3 regions of the Metabacillus sp. KJ11-3 genome follow, and region 3 is predicted to be linked to each of the others. Evidence: riboswitches for the same ligand, from Rfam matches in the RefSeq annotation. Region 3 holds a riboswitch; each other region holds the start of a gene.
What was found. Region 3 has a riboswitch for thiamine pyrophosphate ahead of thiC (phosphomethylpyrimidine synthase ThiC). Riboswitches for the same ligand answer to the same signal wherever they lie in the genome.

Region 1: it holds a riboswitch for thiamine pyrophosphate, as region 3 does, so the genes downstream of both, tenI (thiazole tautomerase TenI) here and thiC (phosphomethylpyrimidine synthase ThiC) in region 3, are expected to answer to the same signal.
Region 2: it holds a riboswitch for thiamine pyrophosphate, as region 3 does, so the genes downstream of both, thiT (energy-coupled thiamine transporter ThiT) here and thiC (phosphomethylpyrimidine synthase ThiC) in region 3, are expected to answer to the same signal.

What each region holds. Positions count from the first base shown of each region.
Region 1 is NZ_CM147865.1:3,610,868-3,615,159, forward strand. Features, by position in the region: gene AC0L8O_RS17960 (thiazole synthase) at 1-77, opposite strand, end outside; gene thiS (sulfur carrier protein ThiS) at 77-280, opposite strand; gene thiO (glycine oxidase ThiO) at 277-1,404, opposite strand; gene tenI (thiazole tautomerase TenI) at 1,388-2,005, opposite strand; TPP riboswitch at 2,083-2,192, opposite strand; gene AC0L8O_RS17980 (monovalent cation:proton antiporter family protein) at 2,491-4,292, opposite strand, start outside.
Region 2 is NZ_CM147865.1:673,888-678,179, forward strand. Features, by position in the region: gene AC0L8O_RS03455 (gluzincin family metallopeptidase) at 1-808, opposite strand, end outside; gene thiT (energy-coupled thiamine transporter ThiT) at 1,268-1,837, opposite strand; TPP riboswitch at 1,946-2,051, opposite strand; gene AC0L8O_RS03465 (hypothetical protein) at 2,199-2,822, shown strand; rRNA gene AC0L8O_RS03470 (16S ribosomal RNA) at 3,247-4,292, shown strand, end outside.
Region 3 is NZ_CM147865.1:2,831,209-2,835,500, forward strand. Features, by position in the region: gene AC0L8O_RS14365 (hypothetical protein) at 11-292, shown strand; gene AC0L8O_RS14370 (MerR family transcriptional regulator) at 481-819, shown strand; gene AC0L8O_RS14375 (aspartyl-phosphate phosphatase Spo0E family protein) at 1,198-1,371, shown strand; gene AC0L8O_RS14380 (MOSC domain-containing protein) at 1,503-2,159, shown strand; TPP riboswitch at 2,348-2,463, shown strand; gene thiC (phosphomethylpyrimidine synthase ThiC) at 2,590-4,292, shown strand, end outside.

The sequences.
Region 1 (4,292 bases), 780 kb from region 3:
TCAAATGACGGGTATTTTCCTGTCCCCAATAATAATCTTGATTGAAATACTTTATCAGCAATTTTTAACATGTCAATCATCCTCCTCCTACAAAATGAACTAATTCAATTTCATCCCCATGTTGAATGGTTGTTGAATCATATTGATCCTTTACGACAATTTCCCGATTATGTTCTACGATAACCAGACGGTTTTCCAACTGATAAAAAGCTAATAACTGCTGAACTGTCTTAACATCTTCCTTCAGATCAACCAACTCTCCATTAAGCTTTATGCTCATACGATCACCTCATTAGACTGTGCTAAATTTCTCGTTACAGAGAATGCTCTCACATAGTTTTCATCTATCTTTTTCTTTAAAATAAAATCCCTTATCATCGTTCCTGTTTTAGGAGCAAGCAGGATTCCGTTTCGGTAATGTCCTGTTGCAAATAGAATATTATCATCTTCAGGATGCACCCCAATATAAGGTTTTCCATCCTCTGACTGTGGTCTTAACCCTGCCCAGGTACTTATAAGTTGTGCAGAAGATATCCCAGGCACAAGCGGGGAGACCTTTTCAATTAACGCATGAATTCCTCCTAAAGATGGTGTCGTACTCCAGTCATCCTCTACCATCGTGGCACCAACGACAAATCTTCCATCACCTTTGGGAACAATATAGCAATGATCATAAAAAATGGTCTTTTCCAAATGCAATGTATTACTTTTTACTGCCAAGCATTCTCCTTTAACAGGCTTCATCCCATTTGGTAACCCTAACTGTTTAAAGAAGTAACCGCTCCAAACGCCATTCGCTATAACTACTTTATTACAAGTAAAATCTCCTTGTGGTGTACTGAGTAGATAGTCATTGACCGATGCTTTTTTTATGGACTGAACGGGAGCATTCTCGATAAAAGTTGCACCAAGTAAACTAGCTGATTTTGTAAATGCCTCACAAACATGTTTTGGTGAAACATGACCATCCTCAGGGATATGAAGTGCTCCTTCAATTTCACTTGAAACAGAAGGTTCGTGATTTAAAACTGTTTCCCTTGTGTGCCATTCAAGTGTTTCATGATGTTGTACCGCGTTTTTTAAAGCTATGGCTTCTTCTTGAGATAAAGCTACTTTATACATTCCTTTATCAACTAGTTGTATATGAATCTGTGAAAAATGAGAAAGTTCATCTTGTAATAGATGATATTGTCGTTGACTTTCCTTCGCAAACTGGAAAAAAGCATCATTCTGTTCAAGTTCAGAATTCGCTCCAAGCATTCCTGCTGCAGCACTTGTCGCACCAGATCCCCCTTTATGACGATCCAACACAAGGACAGAGATACCTTCTTTTGCCAATTGATAGGCAATCGATTGACCAATGATTCCTCCACCAACAATTCCTACATCATAGTGCTTGCTCATTGTATCTCTCCTCTACTACCTTTTTTAATTTCATCAATGCACTCTTGGGGTCTATGCTCTCCATGACATAAGACATAACCGCTACACCATGTACATTTGTTTGGTTTAGTTGATCAATTGTTTCAGGAGTAATTCCTCCTATTGCGATAACCGGTATTGTGACGTTTTTACAAATGTCCTTTAACTGCTCGACACCCCGAGGCAAAAGATCAACTTTACACGTTGTTTCAAAAATATGACCATATAATAAATAATCTGCGCCTTCATTCTCACATTGAATCGCTTCCTCTAAAGAATGAATCGATCGGCCGATTCTAAATGAAGGGCTGTATTTTATTACTTCTTGAATCGAAAAGCCATGACTTGGTAAATGAAGATTAGGTATGTTATGTAAAACAGCCACATCCATTCGATCATTTATGACGAGCTTTTCCTTTGGTACACCTATGTCCACTAACACAGATAAGAGCTCCATTATGTCTGAAGCTGATTTTGTTTTTTCTCGAATATGGATATAATCAACTTCAGTGTGAATGATTGACAATCTAGATATCAGTTCATCTATGGATTGCTTACCATCTGTTATGACATGGAATTCCATTACGATCACCTAGTTCTTTTATGGCAAATAAAAAAACCACTTTTCCATAGAAAAGTGGTTTTACATACATTTATATATCATGCTGTAATCCACTTCCCTACGCTGGTATGAACCAGATCAGGTTATAAGGGTCTTAAAGAATCACTTTAATCTCAGCCCATTGTATAGGGCTCCCCTAGCGGTTGATTGCCAATATTTATTTGTTAATTACTATTATCATACCAAATGTGTGCAAACTTTCAAGAAATTATTTTTTTATCATCCTTGTTTTCGGTAAACTTTGTACTATTCACTTATTATCGTGTGATTGATTGAAGCTCCAGGATACTCGCTTTCCGTGGGGCGTGCGGTGAGCTTCCTCGGCGCACACGCCTGTGGGATCTCACCTGCCACGCTATTCCCACTGGAGTCTCGTACCTTCCGCTTCAATCAACCTAATTAGTTTTGTTATAGAATCATGAAAAGTAATTTTTTATATATAAGAATCAGACTAACTCCAACTCCTGTTTCAGTTCATTTACATATTCTCTTGAGCCTGTGACGATGAGGCGGTCACCGAGTTTAAGGTCTGTATCACCGTGAGGTACAATGGAATCTTTTCCTCTGAAAATTCTTACGAAAATGATATCACCTGTAAACGGAAAGTTGCGTAATAAAATATCATCGTATTTTGGATTGTTTAAATTGATTTGGTAAAGAGTAGTTTCTTGGTTTGTTAAAATTCTCATCACACTTGGTGCTTCAATTAAAGCACGCAGTACTGTATTCGTAGATAGTAGTGTTGAGAAGATGTCGATTTCTTCATCTTTTAATTTACTTGCTAAATCTGGTGAACCAACACTCGCAATTACCCGATTAACTTGTTCTTCTTTTGCATACAGGGCAATCGCAGCATTTTTTTGTTCATCTCCAGTTGCCACAACGATCATATCAACATCAAATGCATTCTGTTCTTTTAAAGCATCAACCTGAAACTCACTAATTTCTTTAATTTCGAATAATGATTCAGCTATTTGCTTATCAATCTTGTCTTGTTGAATATGATAAACCGTTGTTTCATAAAGATCTGGATTTAATTCCCTTGTAACAGGTAATGTCATTTGGTTTGCACCAATAAATGCAACTTTAATTTTTGTAGGCTCTGCTTCCGTTTTAGGGAACAGCTTTTTAAAGAATATTGGTGTCACAATACTCGTAATAACAGCAACTAAAATCAAGGCTCCTGACATTTGAGAAGTAATGATTTCCATCCTTTCCCCGATTGTCGCTGCTGCAATAACTAATGATAAGGTTGATGTTAACAAGAACCCTGAAGCTAAAGTGGTTTTCATGTCATACCATTTCTTCAAATACAACACGGGTACAATTTTAGAAATGAGTAAAGCGATAAACAATAATGGGATCAAAATGAAAATTTTAGGGTCTTGGAATAATGCCCATATATCTAAATCAACCCCAACCATTACAAAGAAAATCGGAATAAGGAAACCATATCCAAACGAATCAAGTTTTTGAACCATTTCTTTGTTAGGAGATAGGAGTGATACTAATACCCCCGCTAAAAAGGCTCCAAGAATATTTTCTGCCCCTATAGTCTCTGAGATTGCCACTAATAAAATGATTAAAGTAAAAACAGCACGAGTCCCAATTTGAATGGTTCCCTTTGACATTGTTTCAATGAACGACCGATTCATAAACGTTTTTCCTAAGAAGTAGAGCGCAACACCTGCTCCAAACAGAATGAGTAGCAGCCATGTATTGCTTTCTCCTCCTCCATATATAGAGGCAAAAACAGCAAGTAAAATCATCGTTACTAAATCAGCAATAACAGCGACCAGCAAAATAATTTGACCGATGTTGGATTTCATAATGCCGGCATCCTTTAAAGTAGGAACAACAACACCAAGCGAAATGGTTGAAATGATCAATGTCATGAGGAAGGCATTGTCCATTAAACCGATCCATACAAATATGTAAGAAAGTAATAATGATAGGGCAAATATCCCCACAAAAATAACTGTTGAAACTAAGAATGTATTTGGAGCATTTTTCCCTGAAGGAAGCTTTTCTTTCTTCTTCCCTCCCGCAAATGCTGTAAAGTCGATTTCAAGTCCACTAAGAAACATAAGGAAAATAAAGCCAAGCATTGACAATGTCTCCAACCACATATCCTCGTGAACAATATTGAATCCGCTTTTTCCAATAAATAACCCGATGATAATCTCAGCTACCACAACAGGCATAAAATTCAATTTTAAACGGTGGAGTAAAATTGGGGTTAAAAAGG
Region 2 (4,292 bases), 2.2 Mb from region 3:
CGCCTTCATGAAACCATAAAGGAATTCTATATACATAGAGGCCTTGTTGCTTGATAAATGCTTGTAAACGATAATGTGTATATTCATGTAGAAGTGTACTTTGAAAATAAAAAGATTGAGGCATCTGATCAGCGAGGATGTTTGATTTGTCTGTAATGGCGATACCTATTATGTTGTTTGGATCATCAAAATATCCCATTGTTTCAATTAATGATGTTTTTTCATATAATTCTTGAGTTGAGGAATGAAGGATTAAATCAATTTGATTATCTTTCACCTCTCCGAAAATCGCCGTTGTAAGTTTATCAGCTTTATCAAGTGAATCTTCAATTATAGGAATTAATTCGATTTCTTCCGGATCATGATAAATATCTACATGACCATATGTAGACGTCAATTTATCTTCCTTCATCTCTTGATAATCAGCCAGCGTGACAGTTTTCTTTTGAAAAGGAATCAGATATAATTGGTATTTTTCTTCAATAGTCAGGTTTTCTCCAAGCTCTGTTGCAATCATAAGATTGATGGATAAAAAATAGATAGATAAAAAAGTCGAACTAATGGTTAGCAAAATAAACGGTAGAATACCATTTCTTTTGTTTATAAATATAAAATCTTTCTTTGGGCAAAGAATTAAATAAAGACAAAAACAAAAAAATAAAAAGGAAAGCAGCGTCATGATGATGCTGTAAGATGTAGAAATTTTTATGTTGAAAAATAAATGGATGCATACAGAAATGACAAAAAGTACACAAAAAACTAGTGAAAAATAGATTGAATTCTTTAAGACCCGGATAAATGTTTTCAATGTGACCTCCAAGATAGGTGATCTTTTATATTCTTTATACATATGAACAAGGCCCTAAAAAAATGACGGTGATTATGCATGAAAAGAGGATGGATCATAGGGTTCCGAACCCTATGATCCATCCTCTGGAATTTATTGCAAGTAAAAAATTGAACATAGATAAGCAAATACAAAACCCAAGGGGAAGCTGATAATTAAAGACAAACCGTGAACAGGTCCTTCTTCATTACTAATTCGAATAGCTTCCTTATATCCATAGGAAAAGTGAAATAAAGATAGAAATAAAGTTAGTAGAATAATAGCCAGGGATATACTCATCTTTTGTCCTCCGTTATATACATTCTAGTCTTTCTATTAATACATGCCGGAGAACGATTGAATATGATAACTTTTTAAAAAGATATAAGGGATAGATGAAATAGACAAACAAAAACCTTGGTCAAAGACCAAGGTAATGAACTATTTTCTATTTACCAATCGAGGAGCTGTTAGTAATAATAAACTAGCAACAATGGCTGAAACTATTATTGTAGGAATCATATAGGAAGCATTGTATCCGATCGAGTAGATCAAAACGGGTGTTCCTTCCGGTGCGAAAGAAGCAAAAAAGAAAACTCCTGCAATGATATGTGCAGCTGCTCTAAGGATGCCGCCTAAAATGGTTCCCAGTGTTATAAATAAAATGGCCACTTTTCGATTTTTATTAGTTAATGCATTTTGTATAGCTTTATAGAATATACCACTTGCTCCTACTAAAGTGAAAGCTAAATAATAATCGAGGAACCCTTGAACAGGGTGAACAATATACGGGTTAAAAATAGCTTGTAACAAACCTAAAATAAGTCCAGTTAATAATCCGCCTTTTAATCCCCAGCGATATGCCATAATAAATACTGGTATCATGCCTAATGAAATAGATCCACCTTGTGGTAATTTCCCGATGACCCCTGATAATAAATCCAATAAAAATGCTAAAGCCCCTAACATGGCAACTTCGATTAAAAATACTAAACGCTGATTTCTTTGCAATCCTATTCCCTCACTTTTTTATTAAACCAAAGGGAACCTTTCATTTCTGTGAATAAAATAAAAAAAGCAATGGTTGGAATGATCATAAGTAGTCCAAACATTACATTTATAGATGATCATCCACATCCCTACACTAGTATTAACTAACAGGTTCAAAGGGTTAGAATGATCGAAGTCATTCAATCTCAGCAAAAAGGCTCCCCCTGTGGTTTAAACGTATTATTTATTTTAGACATAACTATACACCATCATTAACGAATCAACAACTAAAAAATAGAATTAGAGAGATCTGAATGATTTATTGTAATTATCCAACAGGGCAGTACATATAATTCACCAGAATTGTCCACGAGGTGAATATATGGGAATTAAAAATATCTTTCAATTCAAACAACCTGCTTTTAGTAGGAATTTGAAGGTTCAGCAAAAAGAAAAGAAGTATGGGGGAATCATTCATCAATTACAACTTGTTGAATTTTGGGATAACCTAGATCCGCATGAAAGGTCTTTTATCCGAAATTGTACAAAGTGGTCATTTGGGGGAAGTATAAAAGGGGAGGATATAGATCATCCCAATAGTATGGCAATAACCAAGAGAGACGATTGTCGTTTCCTTTTAGGGAATGCTGCCTGGGCTTTTGATTCCAAAGAATATTATTTAGTAGAATCATTACTTATTGAAGTGATCCATCGCTCGAAATGTCTTTTTACTCTTCATCGAGCTTATCAAAAGCTAATACATATATATGAAGTTTCAGCAGATGAAAATAAGTGCCACTTACAAAAGTGGAAAAGTTACTGTGAGGAACATATAAAATTAGCTCCTGCATTATTTGACGAATCGATTAAAAAAGAAGAGACTCCTCCAGAAATCAGATCGTTCTATATATTGAAGAATATTTTGCTTGATATAAATGATGTTGAAGGATATAAAACAATTGTATTGTTAGAACAACAATACAATAATTGGGAACTTTATTGTTGAAGGAATGCATTAAAAATATAGATAATCATTCTTATAGGGATACAGATCGTTTTCTGTATCCTTTTTTGGTACAATCATATAATCAACTAGATGGTTCGCAGACTAAATTAGATGTTTACTATCAATTTTTCATTTAAAAATAAATAAAAATGAAAAAAGTGCTTGCAGTAATAAAAATATCGTGATATATTATTAAACGTCGCTGCTGCGGTGGTGATGAGCAAGAAAACAAACAGAAAAAACAACAATGAAAAATAAGTGTTGACAAGCTGTTTGTAAGATGTTATATTGATAAAGTCGCCTCTGAGAGAATGACAAACAAATGATCTTTGAAAACTAAACAAAACCAAGCGTGCCAACGTTAATTTCGATTAACAAAAACGTACTATATAGTACAAAACTTTCATGAGCTATATCAAACACTTTATTGGAGAGTTTGATCCTGGCTCAGGACGAACGCTGGCGGCGTGCCTAATACATGCAAGTCGAGCGAATCTGAGGGAGCTTGCTCCCAAAGATTAGCGGCGGACGGGTGAGTAACACGTGGGTAACCTGCCTGTAAGATTGGGATAACTCCGGGAAACCGGAGCTAATACCGGATAACATTTTGAACCGCATGGTTTAAAATTGAAAGACGGCTTTTAGCTGTCACTTACAGATGGACCCGCGGCGCATTAGCTAGTTGGTGAGGTAACGGCTCACCAAGGCAACGATGCGTAGCCGACCTGAGAGGGTGATCGGCCACACTGGGACTGAGACACGGCCCAGACTCCTACGGGAGGCAGCAGTAGGGAATCTTCCGCAATGGACGAAAGTCTGACGGAGCAACGCCGCGTGAACGATGAAGGCCTTCGGGTCGTAAAGTTCTGTTGTTAGGGAAGAACAAGTACCAGAGTAACTGCTGGTACCTTGACGGTACCTAACCAGAAAGCCACGGCTAACTACGTGCCAGCAGCCGCGGTAATACGTAGGTGGCAAGCGTTGTCCGGAATTATTGGGCGTAAAGCGCGCGCAGGCGGTTTCTTAAGTCTGATGTGAAAGCCCACGGCTCAACCGTGGAGGGTCATTGGAAACTGGGGAACTTGAGTGCAGAAGAGGAGAGTGGAATTCCACGTGTAGCGGTGAAATGCGTAGAGATGTGGAGGAACACCAGTGGCGAAGGCGACTCTCTGGTCTGTAACTGACGCTGAGGCGCGAAAGCGTGGGGAGCGAACAGGATTAGATACCCTGGTAGTCCACGCCGTAAACGATGAGTGCTAAGTGTTAGAGGGTTTCCGCCCTTTAGTGCTGCAGCAAACGCATTAAGCACTCCGCCTGGGGAGTACGGTCGCAAGACTGAAACTCAAAGGAATTGACGGGGGCCCGCACAAGCGGTGGAGCATGTGGTTTAATTCGAAGCAACGCGAAGAACCTTACCAGGTCTTGACATCCTTCGCTACTTCTAGAGATAGAAGGTTCCCCTTCGGGGGA
Region 3 (4,292 bases):
GTTGAAACGAATGACAATTAAAGTGATTGCTTTGAAACAACATCTTTCTCAAACAAAGGTTTATTATCTTAATTTAGCTGAACCAAAAAACCAACAACTATATATGATGATTATTGAAAAAGGAAAATTATTGACTTTAACCTCCTACAATACACGTAAAGATCAATACGAAGAGGTTACTTCTTTATTCCCGAAATCCTTCCTTCAAAACCTTACAGAGCATATCTATTTTCAAATAAATAGTAAGTCCTATAACGATGAAGAAGAACTACATAGAAAATCTATCCTCTAATGTTAAATATCCTTAACTAAGCATATGCTCTTTTACCTCGAACTATGTTTTATTCACTCCTACCGTAAAAAAACCTCACATCTTTTTTACAAAAGTATATTTCCATGTTAGAATTTCTGACATAACAGAAGTTATTAATAACAAAACAGGATATACTTGTAAAAAGAAATGTTTAAGGGGTGGAGATATTGAATCATCAAGACCGCTCTTATAAGGATAAAAAGGTGATTTCAATAGGAACAGTAAGCGAACTAACCGGATTAACTTTGAGACAAATTCGTTATTATGAAGAAAGAAAATTAATTGCCCCGTATCGAAATGATCGTGGTACGCGTAAATATTCGTTTTCCGATATTGAAACATTGATGGACATTGCTGATAAACGAGAGGATGGTGTACAAACAACAGAAATCTTAAAGGAAATGCGATTAAAAGAAAGGAAAAGGGAAAGTGAAGCAGATGTCCGGAAAAAGATGCTTCAAGGTCAGTTAAATGCACAATTCAGATATGGACGTGGAGGACATTGATTACCATAGGCTTCCCACATAGGTATACAGGAGAAATCCTTGGTTTTTCTTATAGGATCATCCTTAAAAAGGTGATGATTTTAGTAATAGTAAAATTGACGCTACAGTAATTTATCAACCTCCTGTAGCGTTTATATATATTCAATTCCTCTTTACAGAACATTTCCCATATACACATCATTACACCCTCCCCATCACCTTCTACTTCCCAACACAAGAACTGTATCCCACTTACTTTTAGGTTCTAAATATAGTATTTCGACTTTTTTTTGCGAAAATAGGAAAAAAACACAGTAATCTATTTACTTTTTTAAATATTAACAGATAATAAAGGTACTAGGTTCATTTTACCTAGATGTTTACTGTGAGGTGTTCATTGTGAAAACACTAGATACCCTAATAGAAGAATATCGAAACAAAATGTTTTTGATTGCCAGAGAAAATGGTTTAAATTCACATCGAACATTAATTGCAAGTCAATACTTAGATGAATTATTGAATATAAAAATGACTGAATGCAAAACTACAAGTAAGCAAATAGAAAAATATTAGTAATCATATGAAATAAGCAGGAAATACATCAATGGGAAACCTTGATGTATTTTTTATCCTATCAGAAATCAGGATTTAGTCCCCTCTATCTTTCCAGCTCGAATATAGAATTTTATAAAGGAAGTGATATTTTGGATCGAGAAATTGTTTGGTTAAGTAAGGGAACACCCTCTACCCTTACTTATAAAGGAAAAGAATTCAAGTCAGGTATCGCAAAACATCAAGTAAATGAATTAAAGGTCATGTCAAATGGAATTATCGGTGATGATGTTGAAAATCATGATTTTCATGGTGGTTCTGAACGGGTGATTTGCGTATATGCATTTGAACATTATGGGTTTTGGGAACAGCTTTATCAAACTACGCTACCCAAAGCAGCATTTGGTGAAAACCTTACATTAACTGGAATGACAGAAAAAGATGTATGTGTTGGTGATATTTTTCAAATCGGTGATGCAATTGTTCAGGTTTCTCAGGGAAGATTCCCATGCTCTACTATTAATAAATACACAAACATTCACACCCTTTTAAATAAAATTGTTGAACACGGCCACACAGGTTATTTTTTTCGCGTGTTAGAAGAAGGAGTAATTCATTCTAACTCCTCTATCAAATTACTGGAAAAACATTCAGAGGAAATATCAATTAGCACCATCCATCATACTTATTTTCATGAAAAAAATAATATTAAAAGAATTGAAAAGATCTTATCATTAGATGTTCTTTCTGAGGAATGGATGGTTCGAATGAAGAAATTACATACATCGTTAGTAGAAAAGTCCCTTTAACCTATAAAATAGACGCAAAATGCTGTCTATCGTTCAAACTTACTAACATAGTTTCAAAAAATGTCAGGCTTTCACTCATATATGAGAGAAAGTCTTCATGTATTTCAAAACATTCAGATAGTACAAAAGATTCTGTTGACTTACCTCTTTACTGTGATATGATTAACCTTGTTTAAAACCAAATTACCATTATCTACTAGGGGAGTCCATTAGCCTGGACTGAGAGAAGAACGCGTTCGAAGTTCTTTGACCCTTTGAACCTGATCTGGATGATACCAGCGTAGGGAAGTGGGAATAAACTAAAAAAGGGTTTTGTATGCACCCCTTTTATTATATTTCCTACATCTACCGAACGGGTTCTGAATTTCAGAACCCGTTTTTTTATTCTTCCGTTTCAATCAAGTAGATGAATTTCTAGGAGGAGATTTAGATGAAGATTACGGTAAAGAAACCTTTCCCGGGCAGCAAGAAAATTTATGTACAAGGTAGTCATCCTGACATTCAAGTACCTATGAGGGAAATTTCACAAGGAGCAACGATTAATACTCTCGAGAAAAAAGAGAATCCACCTATACAGGTATATGATACGAGTGGACCTTATACAGACCAGAATGCTGAAATAAATATTTCGAAGGGGCTACGTAGAATAAGAGAAAATTGGATTAAAAGTCGACAAGATGTTGAACATTATGCAGGTCGGAAAACGAAACCAGAAGATAACGGGTATAGAACAAAACTTCCCGAAACATCCGATGTATTCCCATCAGAAGCTATAACTCCACTTGTAGCTAAACAAGGTAAAAGAGTTACCCAGCTTCATTATGCACGACAAGGAATGATTACACCGGAAATGGAGTTTATCGCGATTCGCGAGCAAATGGATCCTGAATTTGTTCGAAATGAGGTTGCTTGTGGCCGCGCCATTATACCCGCAAATATTAATCATCCTGAAAGTGAACCGATGATTATCGGAAAAAACTTTCATGTGAAAATTAATGCAAATATCGGAAATTCTGCTGTTTCTTCTTCAATTGATGAGGAAGTTGAAAAAATGACATGGGCAATTCGCTGGGGTGCAGATACGATTATGGATTTATCAACTGGAAAAAACATTCACACAACAAGAGAATGGATCATACGTAATTCTCCTGTTCCAGTTGGTACCGTACCAATTTACCAGGCATTAGAAAAGGTAAGTGGAATTGCCGAGGATTTAACATGGGAAGTGTATCGTGACACACTTATTGAACAAGCAGAGCAGGGTGTCGACTATTTCACTATTCATGCAGGTGTACTTTTGCACTATATCCCTCTTACTACTACCCGGACAACAGGAATCGTTTCTCGAGGAGGTTCCATTTTAGCCCAATGGTGTTTAGCTCATCATAGAGAAAATTTCTTGTATACTCACTTTCGTGAAATATGTGAAATTTTATCAGCATATGATATTGCCCTTTCATTAGGTGATGGGTTACGCCCCGGCTCAATTGCTGATGCAAATGACGAAGCACAGTTTGCAGAACTCGAAACACTAGGTGAGCTAACAAAAATTGCTTGGGAGTATGACGTTCAAGTCATGATTGAAGGACCTGGACATGTTCCTATGCACTTAATTAAAGAAAATGTCGAGAAGCAACAAACGATTTGCCAAGAAGCTCCCTTTTACACTTTAGGACCGCTAACAACTGATATCGCCCCAGGCTATGACCATATTACTTCAGCGATAGGGGCAGCCATGATCGGTTGGTTTGGAACTGCAATGTTATGCTATGTGACACCTAAGGAACATCTTGGCTTACCAAATAAAGATGATGTTCGGGAAGGAGTTATTGCTTATAAAATCGCTGCACATGCCGCCGATTTAGCCAAAGGGCATCCAGGCGCCCAACAACGAGATGATGCGCTTTCAAAAGCACGGTTTGAATTTAGATGGCATGATCAATTCAATCTTTCTCTTGATCCTGAAAGAGCAATGGAATATCATGATGAAACATTACCAGCTGAAGGAGCAAAAACAGCTCACTTTTGTTCAATGTGCGGACCAAAGTTTTGTTCAATGAGAATTTCTCATGATATTAAAAATAAAGTCTATAATCTAGATTCAGATGAAGAAATTCGTAAAAAGGGTATGGA